DNA from 3 places in the Streptomyces sp. NPDC059456 genome. Region 2 is predicted to be linked to each of the others. Evidence: predicted binding sites of a transcription regulator. Region 2 holds the regulator's gene; each other region holds the start of a gene.

Region 1 (5,298 bases), on a different contig from region 2:
TGCCCTCCTCGACGGCCGCCTTCGCGTTGCGGACGGCGTCCTCGATGCGGTGCTTGCGCTCCTTGAGCTCCACCTCGGTCGCGGCGCCGGCCTTGATGACGGCCACGCCGCCGGCCAGCTTCGCGAGGCGCTCCTGGAGCTTCTCGCGGTCGTAGTCCGAGTCGGAGTTCTCGATCTCGGCGCGGATCTGGTTGACGCGACCCTGGACCTGGTCGCTGTCACCGGCACCGTCGACGATCGTGGTCTCGTCCTTGGAGATGACGACCTTGCGGGCGCGGCCGAGCAGGTCGAGGCCCGCGTTCTCCAGCTTGAGGCCGACCTCCTCGGAGATGACCGTGCCGCCCGTGAGGATGGCGATGTCACCGAGCATGGCCTTGCGGCGGTCGCCGAAGCCCGGGGCCTTGACGGCGACGGACTTGAAGGTGCCGCGGATCTTGTTGACGACCAGGGTCGACAGGGCCTCGCCCTCGACGTCCTCGGCGATGATCAGCAGCGGCTTGCCGGACTGCATGACCTTCTCGAGCAGCGGAAGGAGGTCCTTCACGTTGCCGATCTTGGAGTTGACGATGAGGATGTACGGGTCGTCCAGGGACGCCTCCATACGCTCCATGTCGGTGGCGAAGTACGCCGAGATGTAGCCCTTGTCGAAGCGCATGCCCTCGGTGAGCTCCAGCTCCAGACCGAAGGTCTGGGACTCCTCGACGGTGATGACGCCTTCCTTGCCGACCTTGTCCATGGCCTCGGCGATGAGCTCGCCGATCTGGGTGTCGGCGGCGGAGATGGAGGCCGTGGAAGCGATCTGCTCCTTGGTCTCGACATCCTTCGCCTGCTCCAGCAGGGCGCCGGAGACGGCCTCGACGGCCTTCTCGATGCCGCGCTTGAGGGCCATCGGGTTGGCGCCGGCGGCCACGTTGCGCAGGCCCTCGCGGACGAGCGCCTGGGCGAGCACGGTGGCGGTGGTCGTACCGTCGCCCGCGACGTCGTCCGTCTTCTTGGCGACTTCCTTGACCAGCTCGGCGCCGATCTTCTCGTACGGGTCCTCGAGCTCGATCTCCTTGGCGATGGAGACACCATCGTTGGTGATCGTGGGGGCGCCCCACTTCTTCTCAAGGACGACGTTGCGACCCTTGGGGCCAAGGGTGACCTTGACGGCGTCGGCGAGCTGGTTCATCCCGCGCTCGAGACCGCGCCGGGCCTCCTCGTCGAACGCAATGATCTTGGCCATCTGAAGTGGTCCTCCAGGACTGGGGTTCCCCCTGCACCGACGGCGCGAGGGGAGGGTTGGATTGCTCCGGACCGCGCCCGCGCCCGCGACGGACGGCCTGCGTGCCCGGCGGTTCCTTCCCGCCGGACCCTGCGGGCCTCACCGACCCGGTCCTGTGTAGTAGCACTCTCAGCACGAGAGTGCTAACGCCAATGATTAGCACTCGACCCCTCCGAGTGCAAGCGGCTTCGGGGAGCGGGGGGCGGTTCACCCACGCCCCGGGGGCGGACACGCCACGAGGGCCCACATCCCTCCTCAAGGATGCGGGCCCTCGTGTGTATGCGTCGGTGGTCGATCGCGCCGGGACTAGACGGCGAGCTTGACCATGTCCGCCTGCGGACCCTTCTGGCCCTGCGAGATCTCGAACTCGACCCGCTGACCCTCTTCAAGGGTGCGGTACCCGTCCATCTGGATGGCGCTGTAGTGGACGAACACATCCGCACCACCGTCGACCGCGATGAAGCCGTAGCCCTTCTCCGCGTTGAACCACTTGACGGTGCCCTGAGCCATGCCTAACTCCCCTATTACTGGCCCTTGCGCGGGACCGCACTTCGCGGTCCCGGGTCAGAACTTGCGCCGGAACGCCTCGACCGGGGCTGAATGTATCTGCACCGCTGCTGTCTGCAACAGGTCAATCCGACGAGAATTCTGGACACGGGGATACATTGAAATAGAGTGAAAAGTTGGCATATTCCCGGGCAACTCGGACCCGGCATATCTCGCCAAAGCCCCATACCGCACCCGGACATTGACTCAATGTCAACCCTCACGCGACCCGCTCATATGCGGCGGGCAAGTCCAGCGGAGGGGACTTCCCCAACTCTACCGCGCCCAACCAAGCAGAATTACCCCCTCCGCTTTTACCGGAGGGGGTAATTCAGGTTCGTGCGTCAGCAGCCCCCGGCGACGGCGGGAATGATCGAAACACCCGCGCCGTCCGGCGTCACGGCGTCCAGACCGCCCTCGAAGCGCACGTCGTCGTCGTTGACGTAGACGTTCACGAAGCGGCGCAGCTTGCCCTGGTCGTCCAGGACGCGCGCGGCGATGCCCGGGTGGCTCGCCTCCAGGGACGCGATGACCTCGGAGAGGTTCGCGCCCTCGGCCGTGACCTCGGCCTGGCCGCCGGTGTAGGTGCGCAGGATGGTGGGGATGCGGACGTTGACGCTCATGGCGCTACTGCCTTTCCGGTAGGGCGAGGGGGGATGGTCAGGCCAGGCCGGCGGCGCGGAACGCGTCCAGGCTCGGGCGGATGGTGGCGGTCTGCCCGCTGTCCGCGGCCACCGCCTCCAGGGTCTTGAGGCCGTCGCCGGTGTTGAGGACGACCGTGGTCAGCGCCGGGTCGAGCTGCCCGTTCTCGATGAGCTTGCGGGTCACGCCGACGGTGACGCCGCCCGCGGTCTCGGCGAAGATGCCCTCGGTCTGCGCGAGGATCTTGATGGCCTCGACGACCTGCTCGTCGGTGACGTCCTCGACGTAGCCGCCGGTGCGGCGGGCGATGTCCAGGACGTACGGGCCGTCGGCCGGGTTGCCGATGGCGAGCGACTTGGCGATGGTGTTCGGCTTCTGCGGGCGGACCACGTCGTGGCCGGCCTTGAAGGCGGTGGACACCGGGGAGCAGCCCTCGGCCTGGGCGCCGAAGATCTTGTACGGCTTGTCCTCGACCAGACCGAGCTTGATCAGCTCCTGGAGACCCTTGTCGATCTTCGTCAGCTGCGAGCCGGACGCGATCGGGATCACGATCTGGTCGGGCAGCTGCCAGCCGAGCTGCTCGCAGATCTCGTACGCCAGGGTCTTGGAACCCTCGCCGTAGTAGGGGCGCAGGTTGACGTTGACGAAGCCCCAGCCCTCGCCCAGCGGGTCGCCGATGAGCTCGGAGCAGAAACGGTTGACGTCGTCGTAGTTGCCCTCGATGCCGACGAGGTCGCCGCCGTACACACCGGCCATGACGACCTTGCCCTGCTCCAGGTCGTGCGGGATGAACACGCAGGAGCGGAATCCGGCCCGGGCGGCCGCGGCGCCGACGGCGCCGGCCAGGTTGCCGGTGGAGGAGCAGGACAGGGTGGTGAAGCCGAACGCGCGGGCGGCCTCGACGGCGATGGCCACGACGCGGTCCTTGAAGGAGTGCGTCGGGTTGCCGGAGTCGTCCTTGACGTACAGCTTGCCGGTGACGCCGAGCTCCTTGGCCAGGTTCTGCGCGTCGACGAGCTTGGTGAAGCCGGGGTTCAGGCTGGGCTTGGAGGCCACGTCGGCGGGGACGGGCAGCAGCGGGGCGTAGCGCCAGATGTTGTTGGGGCCGGCCTCGATCGCGGCGCGCAGCGCCTCGGGGTCGCCGGCCGGGAGGTCGTAGGCGACTTCGAGCGGACCGAAGCACTCGACGCAGGCGAAGATGGGTCCGAGTTCGAAACGGGTACCGCACTCACGACACGAGAGGCCGGTGGCAGGTCCGAGATCGACAGAGGTGGCAACAGTCTGTGCAGCCATGATGGCGAGGCCCTTTCTCCTCATCTTCCCCATGGCGCACTTCGCCATGAGACGGAATTGGCACCTTCCCTAGCCGGGGACCCCGCTGCTGCAAGCAAGCGCGAGAACCGACTGGAGGGTTGCCGGGGCTTCAACGGGCCGTGTCCCTCTGCCCCTCTGGATGAGCGGTATGGCACCGGATCGCGCGCTCCATGGCGCGGCCGGGCGTTTGTGCGCGGGGACCCCCGGCATGCGGTGGTCCTTCGCGTTGTTCAAGACTGTAACTGAAGGTCCGGGTGGTTGAGACAGCCGTCCGAACCGCGAGATGGATCACTTTTCGGCTGAAAATGCCGAGCGCCGACGAATACCGAGGAGTGCCGAACGTGCTGGAAGAGGTGGAGCGCTGGTTTGCGGACCGCTCCTGGTCCGCGGCCGACCGACCGCTCGACCAGCTGCTTTGCGCCAAGCGGGCGGCGGGCACCACGGTCAGCGTCGTGCTGCCCGCGCTCGACGAGGAGGAGACGGTCGGCGCCATCGTCGAGGTGATCCGGCGCGATCTGATCGACGGGCCGGCGGTGCCGCTCGTCGACGAACTGATCGTGATCGACTCGGGCTCCACCGACCGGACCGCGGAGGTGGCGGCGAAGGCCGGCGCCCGGGTGGTGCACCGCGACGAGATCCTGCCGCGGATCCCGGCCCTGCCCGGCAAGGGCGAGGTGCTGTGGCGCTCGCTGCTGGTGACCACGGGTGACATCGTCTGCTTCGTGGACGCCGACCTGCGGGACTTCTCGTCGGCGTTCGTGTCCGGGATCGTCGGCCCGCTGCTGACGGAGCCGGACGTGCAGTTCGTCAAGGCGATGTACGACCGCCCCTTCGGCGCGGACGCCGACGGGCCCGCCCCCGGCAAGGTCCCGGCCCAGGGGGGCCGGGTGACCGAGCTGGTCGCCCGGCCGCTGCTGAACCTGCACTGGCCGCAGCTGGCCGGGTTCGTCCAGCCGCTGGGCGGCGAGTACGCCGTGCGCCGCTCCCTGCTGGAACGCCTGCCCTTCCCCGTCGGGTACGGCGTCGAGCTGGGCCTGCTGGTCGACGCGCTGCACACCGTCGGGCTGGACGCGCTGGCCCAGGTGGACGTCGGCGTACGGCTGCACCGCCATCAGGACGGCCGGGCGCTGGGCCGCATGGCCGCGGCGATCTACCGCACGGCGCAGCTGCGCCTCTCGCGCGGGCACCTGGTGCGCCCGGAGCTGACCCAGTTCGAGCGCGGGCCGAACGGGTTCGTGCCGCGGACGTACGCCGTGGACACGGAGGAGCGGCCGCCGATGGCCGAGGTCAAGGAGTACTCCGGCCGCAGGGTGGCGTGAGGGAACTGACGTTTGAGCGGGCGGGCCCCGGGCTAGGTTCGCGGCATGGCTTCCCAGGTACTCGTTGCAGCGAACCGCGGCCCGCTCTCCTACGTCCTCGCCGACGACGGCACCCTCACGGCCCGGCGCGGCGGCGGCGGTCTCGTCTCCGGCCTCTCCGCCGCGCTCGCCCGGCAGCCGGAGGCGCTGTGGATCTGCGCGGCACTGTCGGAC
Region 2 (4,395 bases):
CGCGTGCCGGCCCTCCGGGCCGTCGAGCACGAACTCCGGCCCCGCGGGGACCTCTTCGACCACGAACACGGGGGCGGTCATGACCTACTCCTCTTCTGCATGTCCTTCAAAGCACCCTGGGCCTCGGCCAGTTCGGCCGTCAGCAACTCCACCAGCTCCGCCGCCGGCAGCGCCCGCGCCAGCCGGTGCCCCTGGCCCGCCCACAGCCCCATGCCCTGCGGGTCCCCGGCCGCGGCGGCCGCCTTGCGCAGCCCGGCGGTCATGTGGTGGATCTGCGGGTACGCGGCCGGGGCGTACGGCCCGTGCTCGCGCATGAACCGGTTCACCAGGCCCCGGGCCGGCCGCCCCGAGAACGCCCTGGTCAGCTCGGTGTGGGGGAACAGGGGGTCCGTCAGCGCCTTCTTGTGCAGCGGGTGCGCGCCCGACTCGGGGCAGGCCAGGAAGGCGGTGCCGAGCTGCGCCGCCTCCGCGCCCGCCGCCAGCAGCGCCGCGATCTGCGAGCCGCGCATCAGTCCGCCCGCCGCGATGATCGGGAGGGCCACGGCCTCCCGTACCTGCGCCACGAGCGCGAGCAGGCCCACGCCCGCCGTGCCGTCGGCCTGCGGGTCGTCCCGGTGGGTGCCCTGGTGGCCGCCGGCCTCCACGCCCTGTACGCACACGGCGTCGGCGCCCGCCGCCTGGACGGCGCGGGCCTCGTCGACGGAGGTGACGGTCACGACGGTGGAGGTGCCCGCCGCGCGCAGGGCCGCCAGGACCGCGGGCGCGGGCACGCCGTAGGTGAACGAGACCACGGGAACCGGGTCTTCGAGGAGGATCGCGAGCTTGGCGTCGTAACCGTCGTCGCTGGTGCCGATGATGTCCTCGTCGGCCAGGGAGACGTCGTACCAGCTCGCCTCGCCGGCCAGCTGCCCGCGGTACGCCTCCACCGCGGCGGGGTCCACGTAGCCGGTCTGCGGCATGAAGAGGTTCACGCCGAACGGGCGCCGTGTGAGCGCCCGCAGCCTCTTGATCTCCTGGTACATGCCGTCGGCGGTCTTGTAGCCGCCGGCCAGGAAGCCCAGCCCGCCCGCCTCGCACACGGCGGCGGCGAGGGGCGGACACGAGGCACCGCCCGCCATGGGAGCCTGCACGATCGGGTACGGGGAGAGACCGTTCGGTGCGGAGGACATGGACTGCATCGTGCCACGTCCCGCGCACCGGGCTAAATCACGGCATTCGCCTGGCATAGTCCGCTTCACCGGGAGCGACCGGATCAATGCGCCGAGCCCGGCCCGGGGCAATCCCGGACCGGGCTCGTACGTGTGCCCGCGGGCCGGTCAGCGGCCGTTGAAGGCGTCCTTCAGGCGGCTGAACAGGCCCTGCTGGCCCGGCGCGAACTGGCCCATGGGCCGCTCCTCGCCGCGCAGCTTGGCGAGCTGGCGCAGCAGCTCCTCCTGCTGGGCGTCCAGCTTGGTCGGGGTGGTGACCTCGACGTGGACGATCAGGTCGCCTCGGCCGCCGCCGCGCAGGTGCGTGACGCCGCGCCCGTGCAGCGGGATGGCCTGGCCCGAACCGGTGCCGGGCCGGATGTCGATCTCCTCCATGCCGTCCAGCGTCTCCAGCGGGCATTTGGTGCCCAGGGCCGCGGCCGTCATGGGGATGGTCACCGTGCAGTGCAGGTCGTCCCCGCGCCGCTGGAAGGTCGGGTGAGACAGCTCGTGGATCTCCACGTACAGGTCGCCGGCGGGGCCGCCGCCGGGGCCGACCTCGCCCTCTCCCGCGAGCTGGATCCGGGTGCCGTTCTCGACACCGGCCGGGATCTTGACCGTGAGGCTGCGGCGGGAGCGGACCCGGCCGTCGCCCGCGCACTCGGGGCACGGGGTCGGGACCACGGTGCCGAAGCCCTGGCACTGGGGGCAGGGGCGCGAGGTCATGACCTGGCCCAGGAAGGACCGGGTGACCTGCGACACCTCACCACGACCACGGCACATGTCACACGTCTGCGCCGAGGTGCCGGGGGCGGCGCCCTCTCCGGAGCAGGTGGTGCAGACGACGGCCGTGTCGACCTGGATGTCCTTGGTCGTGCCGAAGGCGGCCTCGTCCAGCTCCAGGTCGAGGCGGATCATGGCGTCCTGGCCGCGGCGGGTCCGCGAGCGCGGGCCGCGCTGCGAGGCCTGGCCGAAGAAGGCGTCCATGATGTCGGAGAAGTTGCCGAAGCCACCCGCACCGAAGCCACCCGCGCCGCCACCGCCGCCGGAGGACGACAGCGGGTCGCCGCCGAGGTCGTAGACCTGCTTCTTCTGCGGGTCCGAGAGCACCTCGTACGCCGCGTTGATCTCCTTGAAGCGCTCCTGCGTCTTCGGGTCCGGATTCACGTCCGGGTGGAGTTCACGGGCGAGGCGGCGGAAGGCCTTCTTGATCTCGTCCTGCGATGCGTCGCGGCGCACGCCGAGAACGGCGTAGTAGTCCGTGGCCACTTACGACTCCGCCAGGATCTGTCCGACGTAACGTGCCACTGCGCGTACCGCTCCCATCGTTCCGGGGTAGTCCATGCGGGTCGGTCCGACCACGCCGAGTTTGGCGACGGTTTCGCCGCCCGAACCGTAGCCGACCGAGACGACGGACGTGGAGTTCAGTCCCTCGTAGGCATTCTCATGCCCGATCCGTACGGCCATTCCCGACTCGTTGGCCTCGCCCAGCAGCTTGAGGAGCACGACCTGCTCCTCCAGCGCTTCGAGCACCGGCCTGATCGTCAGGGGAAAATCATGTCCGAAGCGCGTGAGATTGGCGGTCCCGCCGATCATCAGCCGCTCCTCGGCCTCCTCGACCAGCGTCTCCAGCAGGGTCGCGAGCACGGTCGACACCGTGCTCCGGTCCTCCGGCTCGAACGACTCCGGCAGGTCCTGCACGAGCTGCGGCACGTCGGTGAACCGGCGGCCGACGACCCGGCTGTTGAGCCGCGCCCGCAGATCGGCGAGCGAGGTCTCGCCGAACGGCGTCTGGCAGTCGACGAGCCGCTGCTCGACCCGGCCCGTGTCGGTGATCAGCACGAGCATCAGCCGGGCCGGGGCCAGCGACAGCAGTTCGACGTGCCGGACCGTGGACCGGGTCAGGCTCGGGTACTGGACGACGGCGACCTGCCGGGTGAGCTGCGCGAGCAGCCGCACCGTGCGGCCGACGACGTCGTCGAGGTCGACGGCGCCGTCGAGGAAGTTCTGGATGGCCCGGCGTTCGGGCGTCGACAGGGGTTTGACCCCCGCCAGCCTGTCGACGAAGAGCCGGTAGCCCTTGTCCGTGGGGATCCGGCCGGCGCTGGTGTGGGGCTGGGCGATGTAGCCCTCCTCCTCCAGCACGGCCATGTCGTTGCGCACGGTGGCGGGCGAGACGCCGAGCCGGTGCCGCTCGGTGAGCGCCTTGGAGCCGACCGGCTCCTCCGTCCCGACGTAGTCCTGGACGATGGCGCGCAGCACCTCGAGTCTGCGTTCGCTGAGCATCGCGCACACCTCCAGCTGGTCGTCGTCGCGCGTCATGGTCGGTTTCATCTGCTTCGTTGGCACTCCGGACGTTCGAGTGCCAGAGATCCCCCGGCCAGTGTACGGCCGGGTAGTCAGCCCCTGGCAAGGGCGGCCCGCCAGGGTAGCGTCGCGCCATGGACGTGCAATGGGAAGAGACGGGCTGGGAGCGGCTGACCGGACGGACCGGACGGCGCCGGCTTCCGGTGTGGGACTGCACGGTGGGACTGGTGGTGGGCGACGAATCGGTCCTCCTGATCGATCCGGGTTCATGCGTACGGGAGGGTGCGCAGCTGCGGGCGGAGGCGGAGCGGCTGACCGGCCGGCGCGTGACGCATATCGCATTCACGCACGGGCATTTCGATCACGTGCTGGGCGTGGCCGCGTTCTCCGGGGCCGAGGTGTTCGGCGCGGTCGGGCTCGACGCGGAGCTGTCCGCCGGCCGCGAGGAACTGCGCGCCGGCGCCGTGCAGCAGGGGCTGGCGGAGGCCGAGGCCGCCGAGGCGGTGGACCTGCTGGTGGTGCCCCGGCACCACGTGTCGGGCGAATGGACGCTGGAGCTGGGCGGGGTGCAGGTCCTGCTGGCGAACGTCGGGCCCGGGCACAGCCGGCACGACCTGGCGGTGTGCGTCCCCGGGGAGCGCGAGGTGGTGTTCTGCGGGGACCTCGTCGAGGAGTCGGGCGAACCGCAGGCGGGCAGCGACGCGGTGCCGGCGCAGTGGCCGGCGGCCATGGACCGGCTGCTGTCGCTGGGCGGCGACGACGCGCTGTACGTGCCGGGTCACGGAGCGGTGGTCTCCGCGGACTTCGTCCGTGCGCAACGCGACACACTGGCGCGGCGGTTCGGCGTGTCGGACGCGTGAGCGCCCGCTCTCTCGTAGCGTCGGCCGGATGCGTGAGTACT
Region 3 (5,298 bases), on a different contig from region 2:
CGCAGGACCAGGCGGATGCCGCGGCCGCCGGCCGCGCGCGGCGGCAGGGCGAGGGCGTCGCCGCCGTGGGCGCGGGCGATCTCGCGGACGATGGCCAGGCCGAGGCCGGTGCCGCCGCCGGTGCGGCCCCGGTCCGCGTCGAGCCGTACGAACCGCTCGAAGACCCGGTCCCGGTCCGGCTCCGGGATGCCGGGGCCGTCGTCCTCGACCTCCAGGACCACGCAGGGGCCGCGCTCCGCGGACGCCTCGGCGGCCGCCCGTACGACGACCCCCGTACGGGCGTGCCGCAGCGCGTTGTCCACCAGGTTGGCCAGCGCCCGTTCCAGCCGCGCCGGGTCCCCGGCCGCCGGTACGGGCGCCGGCGCGTCCAGCCGGAGCGGGACCCGCGGGGCCGGGCGCCGGGCCAGGTCCTCGGCGGCCAGCAGGGCCAGGTCCACGGGCTCGGTCCGCGGCACCGGGCCGCCGTCGAGGCGGGCCAGCAGCAGCAGGTCCGCGGCGATGCGCTGGAGCCGCTCCGTGTCGGCCAGCGCGGCGGCGACGGACTCCCGGTCGGGGCGGTCCACGGCCAGCGCCACCTCCAGCCGGGACCGGATCGCGGCGAGCGGATTGCGCAGCTCGTGCGAGGCGTCGGCGGTGAACTGCCGCTGCCGGGCGTCGGACCGCTCCAGCCGGTCGAGGGTGGCGTTGACGGTCCGGGCCAGCCGGGCGATCTCGTCCGCGCCGCCCGGATCCGGAACCCGGCGGTCCAGCTCGCTGGCGGTGACCGCCGCCAGCCCAGTCCGGATCGCGGTGACCGGGCGCAGCGCATGCCCCGTCACCCACCAGGCCAGGGCCGCCGCGAAGGCGATCAGCGGGGGTGCGCCGGCCAGCAGGCCGAGCGCGATGGCCCGGGTCGCGTCGTCGACGTCGCCGAGCACGGTGACGGCGTACACCTCGTGCGCTCCCGGTGCCTCGACCGCCACCACCGCGCGCCGTTCCGCGCCGGGGTGCGCGGGCGGGAGGACCGCGGACCGGGAGTCCTCCCCGGCGGCGGCGCCGGGCGCGGGCGGCCGCAGACCGCCGAGGTCGGGGGCGTCCCCGGGGTCGCCGGTGGAGGCGACGGTCCGCCCCTGCGCGTCCCGTACGAGGACCAGGTCCACCCCGCTCTCCGGCGCGGGCAGCCGTCCGCCGGGCGGCAGGGCGTGGCCGTCGAGCTGCGCGGCGACCTTGCGGGCGGCGAGCTCGGTGCGGTTGGTGGTGTTGTCGAGCAGGTTGGCCCGCAGCAGGGTGTACAGCCACAGGCCGCCGCCGGCCAGGACGGCGGCCATCGCGAGCGCGGCGGCGACGGCCGCGCGGCGCCGGAGCGGGCTAGCCACCGTCCTGGGCCATCCGGTAGCCGATGCCGTGGACGGTGAGGATCGAGCGGCGGCCGAAGGGGGCGTCGATCTTCTTGCGCAGCGAGGAGACGTACACCTCGACGATGTTCGGGTCGATGGCGTGCGGGGTGTCCCACACCTGGTCCAGGATGTCCTGCTTGGCGACGGCCCGCCCGGGCTGCTCCATCAGGCAGGCGAGTACGCCGAGCTCGCGGGCGGTGAGCTCGATGTCCCGGGCGCCGCGACGGCAGCGGCGGGCGGCGGGGTCGAGGAGGAGGTCGCCGGCCTGGAGGGTCGCGGGGTCCTTGGCGGTGGCGGCCGCACGGCGGGCGAGGGCGCGCAGACGGGCGGCCAGGACGACGAACGAGAACGGCTTGGTGAGGTAGTCGTCGGCGCCGCAGTCGAGGCCCTCGGCCTCGTCGTACTCGCCGTCCTTGGCGGTCAGCATGAGCACGGGCGTGGGGTCGCCGTCGGCGCGCATGCGGGTGCAGATCTCGTAGCCGCTGAGGCCGGGCAGCATCAGGTCGAGGAGGACGGCGTCGTACGGAGCGGTGCGGACGAGCTCCAGGCCGCGGTGGCCGTCGTGGGCGACGTCGACCCAGTGGCCGTCGGCGGAAAGGCCGCGCCGCAGGGAATCGGCGAGGCCCTCTTCGTCTTCGACCACGAGAATGCGCACCCCACCAACTGTCACACACCCCCGGTCCCGGCCCGGGCGGGGTCCGGGGCGCCGCCGGAGCCCCGGAAGACGAGAACCCGAGCGGAGCGTGTTGGCACTCCGCTTGACCGAGTGCTAATCGCCGGAATAGTCTCGCACCTGGCACTCGCCACCGGTGAGTGCCAACACAGCGACGGGCAGGTCCGGCACCCGCGACGACGGATCCACCTGGTCGCCACCTCAGACAGTTAGCCCCGTGAGATCTCCGAAGGGGGAGGTCGGATCGTGACGACCACCAGCTCCAAGGTTGCCATCAAGCCGCTCGAGGACCGCATCGTGGTCCAGCCGCTCGACGCCGAGCAGACCACGGCTTCCGGCCTGGTCATCCCGGACACCGCGAAGGAGAAGCCCCAGGAGGGCGTCGTCCTCGCCGTGGGCCCGGGCCGCTTCGAGGACGGCCAGCGTCTCCCGCTGGACGTCAGCGTCGGCGACATCGTGCTGTACAGCAAGTACGGCGGCACCGAAGTGAAGTACAGCGGCGAGGAGTACCTCGTCCTCTCGGCCCGCGACGTGCTCGCGATCATCGAGAAGTAATTCACCGAAGCATTGCTTTGAGCTGCGCCCCTGGTCACCCCGCTGATTGCCGGGCGGCAAGGGGCGCAGTTCGTTAAACCCGAGTTTTCGAGAGGGCTGAACCGCTCCCATGGCGAAGATCCTGAAGTTCGACGAGGACGCCCGTCGCGCCCTCGAGCGCGGCGTCAACAAGCTTGCCGACACGGTCAAGGTGACGATCGGCCCCAAGGGCCGCAACGTCGTCATCGACAAGAAGTTCGGCGCCCCCACCATCACCAACGACGGTGTCACCATCGCCCGCGAGGTCGAGCTGGACGACCCGTACGAGAACCTGGGCGCGCAGCTCGTGAAGGAGGTGGCGACCAAGACCAACGACATCGCGGGTGACGGCACCACCACCGCCACCGTGCTGGCCCAGGCGCTGGTCCGCGAGGGTCTGCGCAACGTCGCCGCGGGTGCTTCCCCGGCCGCCCTGAAGAAGGGCATCGACGCCGCGGTCAAGGCCGTGTCCGAGGAGCTCCTCGCGACCGCCCGCCCGATCGAGGACAAGTCCGACATCGCCGCCGTGGCCGCGCTCTCCGCGCAGGACCAGCAGGTCGGCGAGCTCATCGCCGAGGCGATGGACAAGGTCGGCAAGGACGGTGTCATCACCGTCGAGGAGTCCAACACCTTCGGCCTGGAGCTGGAGTTCACCGAGGGCATGGCCTTCGACAAGGGCTACCTCTCGCCGTACATGGTCACCGACCAGGAGCGTATGGAGGCCGTCCTCGACGACCCGTACATCCTGATCAACCAGGGCAAGATCTCCTCCATCCAGGACCTGCTGCCCCTGCTGGAGAAGGTCATCCAGGCCGGCGGCTCCCGCCCGCTGCTGATCATCGCCGAGGACGTCGAGGGCGAGGCGCTCTCCACCCTCGTCGTCAACAAGATCCGCGGCACCTTCAACGCGGTGGCCGTCAAGGCCCCCGGCTTCGGTGACCGCCGCAAGGCGATGCTCCAGGACATGGCCACCCTCACCGGTGCCACCGTCATCGCCGAGGAGGTCGGCCTCAAGCTCGACCAGGCCGGTCTGGACGTCCTCGGTTCCGCGCGCCGCGTGACCATCTCCAAGGACGACACCACGATCGTCGACGGTGCCGGCAGCTCCGACGAGGTCCTCGGCCGCGTCAACCAGATCAAGGCCGAGATCGAGTCCACGGACTCGGACTGGGACCGCGAGAAGCTGCAGGAGCGCCTGGCGAAGCTCGCCGGCGGCGTCTGCGTCATCAAGGTCGGCGCCGCCACCGAGGTGGAGCTCAAGGAGAAGAAGCACCGCCTCGAGGACGCCATCTCGGCGACCCGCGCCGCGGTCGAGGAGGGCATCGTCTCCGGCGGTGGCTCCGCGCTCGTCCACGCCGTGAAGGTGCTCGAGGGCAACCTGGGCCTGTCCGGCGACGAGGGCACGGGTGTCGCGGTCGTCCGCCGCGCCGCCGTCGAGCCGCTGCGCTGGATCGCCGAGAACGCCGGCCTCGAGGGCTACGTCATCACCTCGAAGGTGGCGGAGCTCGACAAGGGCAACGGCTTCAACGCCGCCACCGGCGAGTACGGCGACCTGGTCAAGGCCGGCGTCATCGACCCGGTCAAGGTCACCCGTTCCGCGCTGGAGAACGCCGCTTCCATCGCCTCCCTGCTGCTCACGACCGAGACCCTGGTCGTCGAGAAGCCGGCCGAGGAAGAGGCCGACGCCCACGGTCACGGCCACGGTCACAGCCACTGATCGCGCCCCACACAGGTAAGGCCCCGTTCCGCATGGCGGAACGGGGCCGTCCCCGTGGGCGGGGCGGCGTCACATGGCACCGAGTTCCCTCATCAGGCGCATGGCGTCGTAGTGCCACCAGCCTTCCTTGATCATTCCGTCCTGGCAGCGGAAGACCGTCGTGCCGGTCATCGTGCAGTCCTTGCCGGTCGGGGCGATCCCCATGAACTCGCCCTTGTGCTTGCCGTTGAAGGTCCACATCGTGGTGACGTAGTCGTCCTGCGCCATCTGGGCGTCCCGCGTGAAGGTGAAGTCGAAGGCGCTGCGCCACATCCCGACGTCCTCGCGGATGCCGTCGCGGCCGACCTTCACCTCGGGCCGGCTGATGTCGTGGTCCCGGTAGTCCATCGCGAAGATCTCGTCCACGACGGACATGTCGCCCTTCATCGCGACCTCTTCGTACATGCGGTTGGCGAGCAGCGCGTTGAGGTGCTCGTCGCGCACGACGTCCAGGTTGGTGAACCGGGGCATCCCGTCGCAGAGGGCCATCATCTCCTGGAACATCCGGTCCGTCTCCGGGAGGTGAGAGTTCTTCATGGCCGCTTCGTACGACGGGAATTCGACGACGTCGACGAAGTGCGTGTCGGACTCGCGGTCCCTGCCCACCACGGAGTGGGACACGGTGCGCTTGCCCTTCGTCTTCGCCAGGTACCGGTCGATGACCTCGTTGACGGCCTCGGGCTTGCTGGTCTCGTAATCGACTATTTGTACGAATGTCATGGTGCACTCCCGGGCTGGATGGGACACGTCCAGTTTAGGGAGATTTCACCCGGTCGGCCGGTTCACCCGGCCGGGCGGATCACTGGGGCCCGTACTTGCGGCCCGTGCGCGAGGACACTCCGCCCAGCAGCCCGCGCGGCGTCAGCTTCACCACGCCCATCAGCGCCTTGTACCGGGGGTCCGGGACGGAGACGGTCTTG

The links. The regulator HrcA, encoded in region 2, represses chaperone genes, less so after heat shock. The targets are predictions, from matches to a motif close to TTNGCACTCNGNNNNNCNGAGTGCNAA.
Region 1: groL (chaperonin GroEL) is a predicted target of HrcA. The motif match lies at 1,421-1,447, and genes of this name have one in related genera.
Region 3: groES (co-chaperone GroES) is a predicted target of HrcA. The motif match lies at 2,123-2,149, and genes of this name have one in related genera.

Annotation. Positions count from the first base shown of each region.
Region 1 is NZ_JBHYVA010000157.1:7,705-13,002, forward strand. It holds gene groL (chaperonin GroEL) at 1-1,225, opposite strand, end outside; gene ACFXA3_RS16355 (cold-shock protein) at 1,571-1,774, opposite strand; gene ACFXA3_RS16360 (MoaD/ThiS family protein) at 2,155-2,433, opposite strand; gene thrC (threonine synthase) at 2,471-3,745, opposite strand; SAM riboswitch class I at 3,763-3,912, opposite strand; gene ACFXA3_RS16370 (glucosyl-3-phosphoglycerate synthase) at 4,108-5,085, shown strand; gene ACFXA3_RS16375 (trehalose-6-phosphate synthase) at 5,131-5,298, shown strand, end outside.
Region 2 is NZ_JBHYVA010000669.1:102-4,496, forward strand. It holds partial or broken gene ACFXA3_RS35985 (RNA methyltransferase PUA domain-containing protein) at 1-81, opposite strand, end outside; gene ACFXA3_RS35990 (nitronate monooxygenase) at 78-1,169, opposite strand; gene dnaJ (molecular chaperone DnaJ) at 1,317-2,456, opposite strand; gene hrcA (heat-inducible transcriptional repressor HrcA) at 2,457-3,473, opposite strand; gene ACFXA3_RS36005 (MBL fold metallo-hydrolase) at 3,629-4,354, shown strand; partial or broken gene ACFXA3_RS36010 (DUF3097 family protein) at 4,383-4,395, shown strand, end outside.
Region 3 is NZ_JBHYVA010000454.1:1,618-6,915, reverse strand. It holds gene ACFXA3_RS30110 (ATP-binding protein) at 1-1,355, opposite strand, end outside; gene ACFXA3_RS30105 (response regulator transcription factor) at 1,348-2,031, opposite strand; gene groES (co-chaperone GroES) at 2,296-2,604, shown strand; gene groL (chaperonin GroEL) at 2,714-4,339, shown strand; gene ACFXA3_RS30090 (ester cyclase) at 4,409-5,098, opposite strand; gene ACFXA3_RS30085 (SDR family NAD(P)-dependent oxidoreductase) at 5,178-5,298, opposite strand, start outside.